Regions from separate parts of the Alkalibaculum bacchi genome, predicted to be linked through region 1. Evidence: riboswitches for the same ligand, from Rfam matches in the RefSeq annotation. Region 1 holds a riboswitch; each other region holds the start of a gene.
What was found. Region 1 has a riboswitch for cobalamin ahead of nikB (nickel ABC transporter permease). Riboswitches for the same ligand answer to the same signal wherever they lie in the genome.
Positions count from the first base shown of each region.

Region 2: linked by a shared signal. The riboswitch ahead of DES36_RS03490 (cobyrinic acid a,c-diamide synthase CobB) and the one ahead of nikB (nickel ABC transporter permease) in region 1 are both predicted to bind cobalamin.
Region 3: linked by a shared signal. The riboswitch ahead of DES36_RS01800 (ABC transporter substrate-binding protein) and the one ahead of nikB (nickel ABC transporter permease) in region 1 are both predicted to bind cobalamin.

Region 1 covers NZ_QNRX01000026.1:13,887-18,183, forward strand. Annotated here, with positions in the region: gene dapG (aspartate kinase) at 141-1,316, shown strand; cobalamin riboswitch at 1,412-1,597, shown strand; gene nikB (nickel ABC transporter permease) at 1,737-2,675, shown strand; gene nikC (nickel transporter permease) at 2,679-4,297, shown strand, end outside.
Region 2 covers NZ_QNRX01000003.1:182,572-186,868, reverse strand. Annotated here, with positions in the region: gene cobJ (precorrin-3B C(17)-methyltransferase) at 1-319, shown strand, start outside; gene cobK (precorrin-6A reductase) at 316-1,008, shown strand; gene DES36_RS03495 (cobalamin B12-binding domain-containing protein) at 1,131-1,793, shown strand; cobalamin riboswitch at 1,966-2,134, shown strand; gene DES36_RS03490 (cobyrinic acid a,c-diamide synthase CobB) at 2,284-3,639, shown strand; gene DES36_RS03485 (pyridoxal phosphate-dependent aminotransferase) at 3,780-4,297, shown strand, end outside.
Region 3 covers NZ_QNRX01000002.1:71,506-75,802, reverse strand. Annotated here, with positions in the region: gene DES36_RS01810 (DMT family transporter) at 68-979, opposite strand; gene nth (endonuclease III) at 1,244-1,885, shown strand; cobalamin riboswitch at 2,023-2,199, shown strand; gene DES36_RS01800 (ABC transporter substrate-binding protein) at 2,307-3,269, shown strand; gene DES36_RS01795 (FecCD family ABC transporter permease) at 3,470-4,297, shown strand, end outside.

The DNA of each region.
Region 1 (4,297 bases):
ATTTTATTGACTTTAGATAGTAACACTAGTTTTTCCTACTAATATTTTCTTATCCATGAACAATAAACGAGGCAATTCAATAAAATAATAAGAGGGCGCAGATAAGAGTAAATTATCTTGTATAGAAAGTAGGGAGATTTATGGATATAATTGTTCAAAAATATGGTGGGACTTCTGTGAACAGTCCTGAATTAAGAGATAAAATTGTAGAAAATGTAATAAAAGCTCGGGAGGACGGTATCGCTACGGTTTTGGTCGTCTCAGCTATGGGTCGAAAAGGAGAAGCTTATGCAACAGATACCCTACAGAATCTTATTCCTGCTCATTATAAGGATTCTAGATTTATGGATATGCTTATATCTTGTGGAGAGATTATATCTACTACAGTCATTGCAACCCATCTTATGGATTATGGTATTGAAGCTATTTCATTAACGGGAGGTCAGGCAGGCATTTTAACAGATAGTACTTATGGTTCCGCAAATATCGTAAAGGTAGATGGTACTTATCTTCAAGAGCTTTTAGAAGAAGGGAAAGTACCTATAGTTGCAGGATTTCAAGGACAAAATGAAAAAGGAGAGATTACCACACTAGGTCGAGGAGGTAGTGACACTAGTGCAGTGCTACTGGGAATTACATTAAAGGCAAAGAATGTAGAAATTTTTACAGATGTAGATGGCATTATGACAGCAGATCCAAAACTGGTACCTAATGCAAAACTTATTGAAGAAATCAATTACGACGACGTGTTTCAATTGGCTCAATATGGTGCAAAGGTAATCCACCCAAAAGCAGTAGATTTAGCAATGCAATACAATATACCTCTAAAGGTAATCAACACAAGTAAGTATGGAGAAAGTATTGGAACCTTAATTAACAATCATCCTACAAATTCAGCTGGTTTAGTAGCGGCAGTAGCCCACGAATACGGTAAAATTCAATGGAGCTTGTCTACTAAGACAAGGGATAAAGAAATATTTAAACTCATGGCAAGTAATAATATTAGCATAGATATGATTAATATCTTTATAGATCAAAGCGTATTTATAACAAATGATATACATAAAGAAAAACTGATAAAAATATTAGAGGAGAATAAAATTGATTATAAATACGTAAATCATTGTACAAAAATCACCATTATTGGAAGCAAGATTAGAGGAGTACCTGGGATAATGGCCAAAATTATGGCTTCTCTTGAAGGAGATATATCTATTTTACAAACATCCGATTCTCACACTACTATATCCATCCTAGTACCTACAGATGTAGCTAATAGAGCTGTAAATCTGTTACATGGATCGTTTAATTTATAGTACTATTATTATATTCTAGAAAAATAGTAAATATAAATTGACATATAAGTAACTATGTGATAAGTTTTAAATGCAATAATTATTTATAGTTAAATACAAAATCTAATCATACAAGTTCCGTAAGGATTAATAGAGAAGCCGGTTCGATTCCGGCACGATCCCGTCACTGTATTAGGGAGTACTTTGTCATTATGCCATTGAGTCATTAACAAAATGATTTGAGAAGGCGATAAAGTGCGATGATCTTAAGTCAGGAGAACTGCTTGTAATGATACTTATTTGTGATTCTTACGGGAGATAAGAAGCATGTTTTTTTATTGCTATTGAGCTGCCTAAAGGCAGCTTTTTTGCATTAATTAATGAGCGAAGCTTTCGTAGTAGGTTTTTAAATAATTTAACATATAGAAAGCGGTGATTGTTATGCTAAAAGGACAGATTGTTAAACGATTTCTTCAAATCGTTATTGTTTTGTTTGGTGTAAGTTTTTTGAGTTTCCTGCTCATCTACATGGCCCCGGGAGATCCAGTACGTGCTATGTTTGCAGTGAGTGGCAACATCCCCCCTGAAGAAATTCTGGTTGAAATAAGGGAGGAATTGGGTCTAAACCGTCCATTTCTCGCCCAATACGGTAGTTGGCTAATGAAATGCTTACAAGGAGATTTTGGCACTTCCTACACACATGGTAAACCAGTTGCCCAGCTCCTGAGAGCCCGAGTAATGCCTACTTTGCAGTTATCACTCCTGTCCTTACTTATGATGCTAATTATGGCGATTCCTCTAGGTGTGCTTTCCGCTATTTATCAAAATCGACCTTTGGACTATATTATACGGGTAGGTAGCTTTTTTGGGATTTCCATGCCTAATTTTTGGGCTGGGTTGCTGCTACTCTACATAGTATCGTTGAAACTAGGTTGGTTGCCCGTAGTGTCTGCGGAAATGGGACTGAAAAAAATGCTATTGCCAGCGTTTACCTTGGCCTTTGCTATGGCGGGGAAGTACGCACGTCAAATTCGTGCTTCTGTGCTGGAGGAGCTAAAGCAGGATTATATATCTGGCGCTAGGGCTAGGGGAATCAAGGAATCTACTATTCTGTGTAAACATGTAATACCTAACTCCATGTTGCCCCTCCTTACCTTGCTTGGATTATCCTTGGGCTCGCTGCTAGGTGGCACTGCTATAGTAGAGGTGATTTTTTCTTTTCCGGCATTGGGAAGTCTTGCGATTTCAGCTATTACATCTATGGACTACCCCTTAATACAGGGCTTTGTCCTATGGATTGCCATGATTTATATGCTAGTTAATCTGGCGGTTGATTTTTCTTACAACTATCTAGATCCCCGCCTTAGGAAAGGAGCGTAGACTATGACCAATAGCAAACGGCAGTTTATCTTATTTTTAATTTTGGTTCTAGGTATTGTAGTAGTTGCAATTCTGGCTCCTGTATTGGTCACTCATGATCCCCAGCAGGCGATCCTTACAGAGGCTACCCAGGCGCCTAGCAGTGAACACTGGTTTGGCACAGATCGCATGGGACGAGATCTGTTCTCACGGGTTATTTATGGAACACGAACCTCCCTGTCATCAACATTGCTTCTCGTGATCAGTATTTTTACGGTGGGAGGTGTGCTGGGTATTGTGGCAGGTTATGCAGGGGGAGCGGTAGATGCAGTGATTATGCGCATCTCCGACATGATGGTTTCCTTTCCTGGGATGGCGTTGGCTATAGCTATGGCGGGAATAATGGGCCCCAGTATCACTAATGCGGTCATTGCAATCACCATGGTCAGCTGGACCAAATATGCCCGTTTGGCCCGTAGCTTGGTACTAAAAACTAAGTATGAGGATTATGTGTTGGCGGCTAAAATATCCGGCACTAGAACTCGCTATATTCTTTGGCGGTACATGACCCCTTCGGTCTTACCTACATTAATTATCACTGCGGCTACCGATATGGGTGGCATGATGCTGGAGTTGGCAGCCTTTTCCTTTCTAGGATTAGGGGCTCAATCAACTTCTATCGAATGGGGCTATATGCTTAATGAAGGTAGAGCCTATATGGAATCAGCTCCATGGCTAATGATCTATCCTGGACTGGCTATATTCATTACGGTGGTCTCATTTAATTTGCTAGGCGATAGTTTGCGGGACATTCTTGATCCACAAGACAGCAGCAAAAAACAATATTTTAGTAAGCAAAAAAAGGAGAGAAAAAAACATGAAAAATTAGCGTTAAAAAGGGAGAAATTATCTATGAAAAAGTGGATTAAAGGCGCAGGTCTTTTGTTGATCACTCTCATGATAACAGCAAGCTTTGCCGGTTGCGGCAATGACAGCACTAAAGACGATGCCGGCACAACAAATGACAGCCAAGCCGACACAACACACCTGAACTTCGGTGTCTACAATTATTCGGATTCATTGGATCCTGCCACCAATACGAATTCCAGCTGGGCAGCGATGCGTTTCGGTATTACCGAATCTCTGTTTATATTTAACGACCAGGTTGTAGCAGAAAACAATCTTTGTGATAGCTATGAAGTCTCCGATGACTATCTTACTTGGACCTTACATATCCGGGATGGTGTGAAATTCTCTAATGGCAACGATATGACTCCTTCTGCCGTAAAAGCTTCCATCGAGAGACTGTATGCCGAGACAGACGCGTCTCAAGGGGGGACAGGAAATTCCAACCCAGAGAGTTACCTTACTTATAAATCCATTTCAGCTGATGATGCGGCTGGTACGGTGACCATCGTTTGTGAAAGCCCCACCTCAAATATTCCAGGAATCCTTGCATATCCCTACTTTGCCATTATCGATGCATCTGTAGCGGACAAGGAAATTGTCGGAACAGGTCCATACAAGGTTGATAAATTCAACCCTGGTGTCAATATAGATATGTCATCTAATGAGCGCTACTGGAATGGTAAAGTACCTTATAAAACCGTCAATATTATGTTTATTGATGACAGTTCTACTAA
Region 2 (4,297 bases), on a different contig from region 1:
GACAAAATGGGAAACCATTGAAAATCGTATTCATTGTGCAGGCAAGGGAGACTTTATCGTAGTACTTTACAATCCAAAGAGCAAATCAAGAACAGAATACATCAATAAAACACAAGAAATCCTTTTGCAATATAAATCTCCAGATACTCCAGTAGGCATTGTGCGCAGTGCTTTTAGAGAAGACCAAAGCGTACAGATTTCTACTTTAGGTGAGTTGTCAAATTGTGATGTAGATATGTTTTCAACAGTAATCATCGGAAACTCTAAAACCTATATTAACGGCAAATATATTATTACACCTAGGGGGTACAGCATTTGAAACTAGTATTTGCTGGCACCAAGATGGGTAGACAATATGTTCAGCAATTATTAAAATGTGGTGAAAAAGTCATAGTATCAACAGCTACAGAGTATGGAGCTTCATTATACGAACCTCACGAAAACTTGATTATTAATAATAAGAAGATGAATTATGAAGAGATGCTTGCATTTATCCAAGATAAAAATATTGATGAAATAATCGATACTACCCATCCTTATGCTGTTCAAGTGACAGAAAATATGATAAAATGTGCCAAGAGCCTTAAAATTCCATATCGTGTTATAGAAAGAGATTCATTCATTGAAAAAAAGGGTATTAATGGGCTAATTTTAGCCCATAGTTATGAGGAAGCCTGCAATCTTCTTATAGAAAAAGAAGGTAATATATTACTTGCTATTGGTAGCAATAATGTTCAAGCTTTTCAAAAGATTCCCAAAAATCGAATCTATATAAGAGTATTGCCTACATCAAAGGTATTAGAAAAATGCGAAACTTTAGGCTTTACACCTAAGAATATCATCGCCATGCAAGGACCCTTTAGCTACGAAATGAATCGGATCATTATTCAAGAACATGCTATTAAGTATATGGTCACAAAAGATAGTGGAACATCTGGAGGAGTAGAAGAAAAAATACAATCAGCACTAGATATGGGAGTAGAGGTAGTAATGATTCCAAGAAAGTAGTTCTAGATCTAAGTTCTATGTTCTAAGTAAAATTATGGTCACCTATGGTGACATAAAGATTTTACATAGAACTTACAATATACAACTTAGAACTTAGAACTTAATAGTAGGGGGGATTTGTATTGATATTAGAGGATATTCAAAATGCAATAGGGGAGTTAGACGAGGATTTATTATTTGAACGGATCGATGAATACTTAGGAGGAAATCCTACAGAGGAAAGCGCCTGGGAAATCATTCGTTACAGCCAAAAAGGGACGAGAATTGTCGGCGATCACTATCATAATGGAATATACTTTCTAGGTGATTTAATTTATGCTGGTGAACTCATGACAGAAATCATCGATAAATTAAAACCGTATATTTCCCACTACAAAGAAGGAGACTATATTGGTAAAATGCTCATCGGAACCGTACAAGGAGATCTTCATGATATAGGGAAAAATATTTTTAAAGGAATGTCCGAAGCAGCAGGCTTTCAAGTTTACGATATAGGTATTGATCAATCAGCAGATGCTTTTGTAGAAAAAGCTCATGATATAAAGCCAGATATCATTGGCCTTAGCGGTGTTCTCACATTAGCTATTGATGCTATGAAACGCACCGTTGATGTCATAAAAGAGGCTGGACTTAGAAGTGATGTAAAAATCATTGTAGGTGGTACTCCTCTTACTGATGAGGCTGCAAAGCACATCGGTGCAGACGCATACTCTATTAAGGCCAATGAAGGCGTAGAGATTTGTAGAGGATGGATGGAAAAAAGGGATCTATCACAAATTATATAAATACAAAAAAGCTTAACCATCAGTTATCAGCCATCAGTATTCTAGGATTAGATTCTGAAGGCCTAAGAGATAAACCTTGCTCATATTATGACTAGACAGCTGTTAGGGTCAAAGGGAACTTTCACGACTTTACTTATATATAAGAAAGTCATTGCATTTTTATAAAAAATATGTTAATATGTAGGAAAGTAAATAAATTTATGGGAAAACGGTTAAAATCCGTTGCAGCCCCCGCTACTGTAATTGCTGACGAGCATCTTTTATACCACTGGAAAAATCTGGGAAGGTAGATGTTAGGATGAAGCATAAGCCAGGATACCATTTGCTTTACAATCTTCGGCGGGAAGAGAGATTTCTTAAATTGAATCCCTAATTCCGACCGTGGTGTCGGAATTTTTTATTTACTTACAATGTATTACCTCCTTAATTATTCGGTGAGAAACTCCTACTTCTCACCGAATAAAATTTTATAGACAGAAGGTAAATGTAGATGAATCGAATAATGATTGCAGGAACAAATAGCGGTGTAGGGAAGACAACCATTAGCATAGGCATAATGGCCGCTTTAAAAAAGAGAAATTATGCAGTAGCTCCTTTTAAGACAGGACCTGATTATATCGATCCTGGATTTCATAAATATGTTACAGGAAACCCATCTTATAATCTAGATAGCTATATTCTAAATGAAAACCTTATCAAATATCTGTTAGATCGTTCAACTAAGAACAAAGACATAGGAATCATTGAGGGTGTAATGGGACTTTACGACGGTTTTGGCATTACTTCTAATATTGGCAGTAGCGCTCATATATCAGTTATTACAAAGACCCCTGTTGTGCTTGTCATCGATGCTACAGGTATGTCAAATAGCGCAGCTGCAGTGGTGCTTGGCTACAAAGAGTTCAATAAGAAGGTGGACATACAAGGCATTATCGTCAATCGAGTCTCTGGAGCAGAACATTACAAATTAATTAAAGAAATCATAGAGACGAATACAAATACCAAGTGTATTGGCTATATGGTGAAGAATGGCGATATATCTTTAAGTAGTAGGCATTTGGGTTTAGTACCAGCTGGAGAATTAGAGCATCTGAATACTAATATAGATAAGCTTGTAGATATAATCGAAGAAAGCGTAGATATAAATGCTTTGTTGGAAATTGCAGAGCGCGCTCCACAATTTGAATACGATAGTAGCTATTACGATAACTTTACTAAAGAATATTTACCTTTATATGATGGAAAACGAATTGGTCTAGCAAGAGACAAAGCCTTTTCCTTTTACTATGAAGCTAATTTAGATTTATTACATGATCTTGGAGCTGAAATTGTGGAATTTAGCCCTCTAGAAGATAAAAAACTTCCAGAAAAGTTAGATTCTATATATATTGGAGGCGGTTTTCCAGAAGTGTTTGGAAAGGACCTTGCAAAGAATATAAGCTTTAAAAATAGCTTAAAAGACTATTTAGAACTAGGTGGCAAGTGCTACTCAGAATGTGGAGGCTTTATGTACTTGTCTCAGTCCATTACCAATCTAGATAATACTACAAATAAAATGGTAGGATATCTTCCTATTGAATGTGAAATGACAAAGAGGCTTCAGCGTTTTGGCTATATTGAAATGGATGTAGAAATAGAGGGACAAAAATATACGACAAGAGCCCATGAATTTCATCACTCTAAAATTAAGGAACAAGAGCTTACATATAAATACAGCATAAAAAAATATCGTGATGAAAAAATTTTAAGACAATGGGAATGCGGTTTAGAAAAGAAGAATACCATCGCTGGATATCCCCATATATATTTTTTGAGTAATTTAGAGCTTATGACAAAATTGCTCTAATAAGGCTGAGACTTTCTAGTATCTTTAAAGGAGATATTTAAAAATTAAAATTAAGCAACAAGATAAAGATTTATATTGCATGCAAAAGTTACCGTAGGTGACTTAGTATCATTATATTATAATCAAAAGGGGAATTGTATATGACAAGCTATGTTCACGGTGGGAATGTATGGAGAGAAGGTAATCCAGAAAAGTGGACTGATTTTTCTGCAAATTTAAATCCCTTAGGTCCACCGCAAATCATGATCGATAAAATCAAAGAGAAACTAGATAATATCGTCTACTATCCTGAAGTAGATATGAAGACGCCAACTAATAATATTGCAAAATACTTAGATGTGCCACCACAGCAAGTACTGCCTACAAATGGTGGGATTGGTGCATTATCTCTTATTGCAGAAGCTATAAGACCTAAGAAAGTGGTCATTCTTCAACCTGGCTTTGTAGAATATATGAGACTGGCAAATAATGTAGGTGCAGAACTTATTCATCTACCATTGATTAAAGAGGGAAGGGTAGTTTATCCAAAAAAAGAAATAAAAGAGGTTTTAGATGAAAATACAATGCTCTTTATCTGTAATCCCTCTAATCCTATAGGCTCTACCATGCCAAATGAAATCATGCTAGAAATCTTAAAAAGCGCAGAAAAATGTAGGGC
Region 3 (4,297 bases), on a different contig from region 1:
TAATTGGTGACCTAAAAGCTTTTACTTACAACTTACAACGTAGAACTAAAGTGCCCAAGGCACTTGTTCATCCATTGTTCATTTCGATTGATTGATTTTGCTTTTTTAACTTGAGAAACTTCCACTTCGTTTCAGCAGTAATAATGGCCGTAAAAATTAAGACGGAGCCTACAATCATATTAGGACTAAATAGATCTCCTAAAAAGATTACAGACATAATGCTACCAAAGAAGGATTCTAAGCTAAGCAGTAAAGCTGCATGGGATGGGGTAGTATATCTTTGAGCAATATTTTGAATGAGATAAGCCATAAATGTACAAAATAATCCCAAGAACAGCACTTCATTTATTCCACTATCTGGAATAAATAGTATAGGATCACTGGTAACCAACATAGTTACTAAAGAAAGTATAAAGGCTACACCTAACTGAATGACTGTAAGTTTTATAGGATCGTGTTTTTTTGCATAAATACCAACTGCTATCATATGACAAGCAAAGAGCAATGCACATATTAAGGTAAGTATGTCTCCTTTGTTTAATACAAAGCCTTTGTTTAAATCAAGTGTTAATAAGCCAATACCTGCAATCATTAAAATAGCAGCAAAAACACTGAATTTATCTGGTCTTTCTTTACTAATAAGCCAAAATAAAAAGGGAACCATCACCACATTAGTACCAGTTAAAAAAGCTTGTTTTCCTGCTAATGTATACTGTAAGCCGATGGTTTGCGTAGTAAAGGCTGAAAATAAAAAAAGTCCAATAATAAACCCTGCTTTTAAGTGTTCTTTATCTATAGTGATGACTTTCCTATAAAATAATATTCCCGTTAGCAAAGCTGCAATGCCAAAGCGAAGGGTCATAATATACATAGGAGACAAAGTGTCTAAAGCATTCTTTACAGCAACAAACCCACTTCCCCATACAAAGGCAGTTATAAGCAAGCCTAAATCACCTAATAACATTTTCTTGTTATTCATACAAAGAACTCCTTTATTGTCCATAGCACTATTTTATAAAAATAGCGCCCAATGAATATTTTAGCATAATAAACGTCAGTTAGATATTAATTTGTATTATTTTGCTAAATAAATTCTCTTTCGTATAGGGGATTATATAAAGGGAAAAATGTATTCAAGTCTTTGTATCTTCTCTTTAAGAGGAATACATAAAAGTCGCTGAAGCAATCTGCGACATATTTATGATATAATAATAAACGAATTTCTTTCTAGAGGAGGGATTTTTTGTTAAAGAAGAAAGACATAAAACAAGTATTAGAATTATTGGGAAAAGAGTACCCTGATGCTGGGCCAGCTCTTCATTTTACAACTTCTTTTGAATTGTTAATAGCAACGATTCTATCTGCTCAGTGTACGGATGTTAGAGTAAATATTGTTACAGATAAATTATTTGTAGATTACAATACACCAGAAGCTATACTAGAGTTAGGGCAGCCTAAACTTTTAGATTATATAAAAACATGTGGTCTCGCCAATTCAAAGAGCAAAAACATTATCGCTACTTGCTCTATATTAATAAATGAGTATGAGGGTCAAGTGCCAGATACTATTGAAGAGCTCATGAAACTTCCAGGAGTGGGAAGAAAAACTGCAAATGTAGTAGTGAGTAATGCCTTTGGACAAAATGCCATAGCTGTAGATACCCATGTGTTTCGAGTCTCTAATCGAATTGGCTTAGCAGAGAGTAAAGATGTCCTAAACACAGAGATGGATTTGATGAAGAATATCCCTGAAGAAGATTGGTCTGTAGCGCATCATTGGCTAATTTTACATGGTAGAAAAGTATGTAAGGCTCGAAAACCCTTATGCGAAGATTGCGTGGTAAAGGGATTATGTCTATATTATAAGGAGTTAATTTGTGATTAAATCATATAAAAGCTCAGTATATTTGAACTGAAAAATAAAAAAACCTCGCCCACAGGGTGAGCATTCGGCATTCGGCTTTCCGCATTCAGCTTTTTATATTGAAATTTCATAGGTTTTGTGTTAGCATAATCTTATAAAATAAAATAGCTCTATAAGGTGCAAATGCTTAATAGGGAAAGTGGTGAAAAACCACTACAGCCCCCGCTACTGTAAGTGTGGACGAAACTCTAATAAAAACCACTGTCTAAACGATGGGAAGGAAGAGTGGAGATTGAAACACGAGTCAGGAGACCTGCCTTAAGAAACTAGGAACTATCGGGGAGGATGGTGTTGTGCGTGTTTAATATGAAAACCTTCTCAAATGTAGAAGGTTTTGTTGCGTTAAGAAACAAATTATAATGAAATAACTGGAGGTAACAAAATGAAAACATTAAAAAAAGTACTAATACTAATGCTCGTCACATTAATGGCATTTACTTGGACAGCGTGTTCAAATGATAAACCACAAGAAGAGTCGACAGGAGAGGGGAATACAACAACCGAATCAAGTGACGGTACGGAAACTATATACCCATTTACATTTAAGGATACTGCAGATAACGAAATTACCCTTGAAAAAACTCCTGAAAGAATTGTTTCTGTATCTGCTTCTATTACAGAGACGCTCTTTGCTGTAGGTTTAGGAGATCAAATCGTAGGTAGAGATGAATTCAGTAATTATCCTGAAGAAACAAAAGAGATTGAAGTTGTAGGAAATTATGTAGAACCCAATACGGAACTTATCATCGATTTAGAACCAGAGGTTCTCTTTGTATCATCACCTATGCCTGAAGATGCAACACAACTTATCAAAGCTGCAGGGATAAAAACAATTGTCATTTCAGATCAAACAGATGTAGATGGTGTTTTAGAAAATATCCAATTAATTGGAAAGATTGGAAATGTTCAAGAGACTGCAAATAAACTAGTAGAAGACTTAGATATTGCTCGAAAAGAGATTACAGATAAAGTCAAAGACACAGAAGAGAAAAAGGTATTTGTAGACTTACAAGATTTTGTTTCAGTAGGAGCAGATACGTTCATTGATTCTATGCTACAGGAGATTAATGCAGTAAATATTGCAGCAGACTCTGATACAGCATGGCCAACTTTGACATTAGAAAAAATTGTAGATGCAAATCCTGATGTTTACATTTCATTATACCCTACAGTAGAGGAGATCAAGGGCAATGGTGGACTTCAATCAGTTGCTGCTGTAGAAAATGATAATATTGTTTATTTCCCATGGGGAACAGAAGAAAATGACATTTTATCTCGTTCAGGTCCAAGAGTAATGAAAGGTTTAGAATTTTTAGCAAAAGCAATTCATCCAGAAGCATTTTAAGAATAGTCGCTAGTTGCTAGTCACTAGCGCTTGGGTATTCCTTTAGGGTCATTTTGCCACTGAAGATAGTAGTGGTTTATAATTTAGAAATTACCTGCTTAATAAAATGATAGGGCAATCGTTGGTTGCCCTATGAATTTATTACTTTCTAGGATACGAAAGTGCTATTCTTGACCTAAGGACATACATAAGGGGAAAATATGAAAAAACGAATTCGAAAACACTCATTAATCACAATAATTATTTTAGCTTTTATTACCATTCTAGTTTGTACTAATTTAGGTGTAGCAAATATCTCAGTAGGGCAAACATTTCAGGTATTATTGCACAAACTTTTTAATATTGGGAATGTAGAAGGAATTAAGGCATCTACGATAGCGATCATATGGAATATACGACTGCCCAGAGTAATACTGGCTTTATTAGTCGGAGGCACCTTATCCATTTGCGGTGTTGCATATCAGGGAATCTTTAAAAACCCTATGGCAGACCCATTCTTATTAGGGGTCTCTTCTGGTGCTGCGCTAGGTGCATCTATTGGCATCGCCATGAACCTAAGTTTCAATGGTAAAGATCTTGTTTCTATACTGGCTTTTATCTTTGCTTTACTTACCTTATTATTAGTTTACAATATCTCTAAAATAGGCAATAAAGTACCTGTACCTACATTGCTGCTTAGTGGTGTGGCCATGTCTCAATTTTTATCTGCAGTAAATTCCGTTCTTATGATTTTTTCGGATAAGATGAGTCAGATTATCTATTGGACTATGGGGTCTTTTAATGGAAAGAGTTGGGAGCAAGTTTTGATTATTATCCCTTATGTAGTTATAGGCTTTATTATTCTTTATAGCTTACATAGTCAGATGGACATTATGCTCATAGGTGAGGATAGTGCTTCTCAGTTAGGCGTAAATACAGACCAACTAAAGCTTATCGCATTAGTAGTTACTGCGTTGATGACAGCTGCTACGGTTAGTATCACAGGGATTATCGGATTTGTTGGATTGATTATACCTCACGTAGTTCGA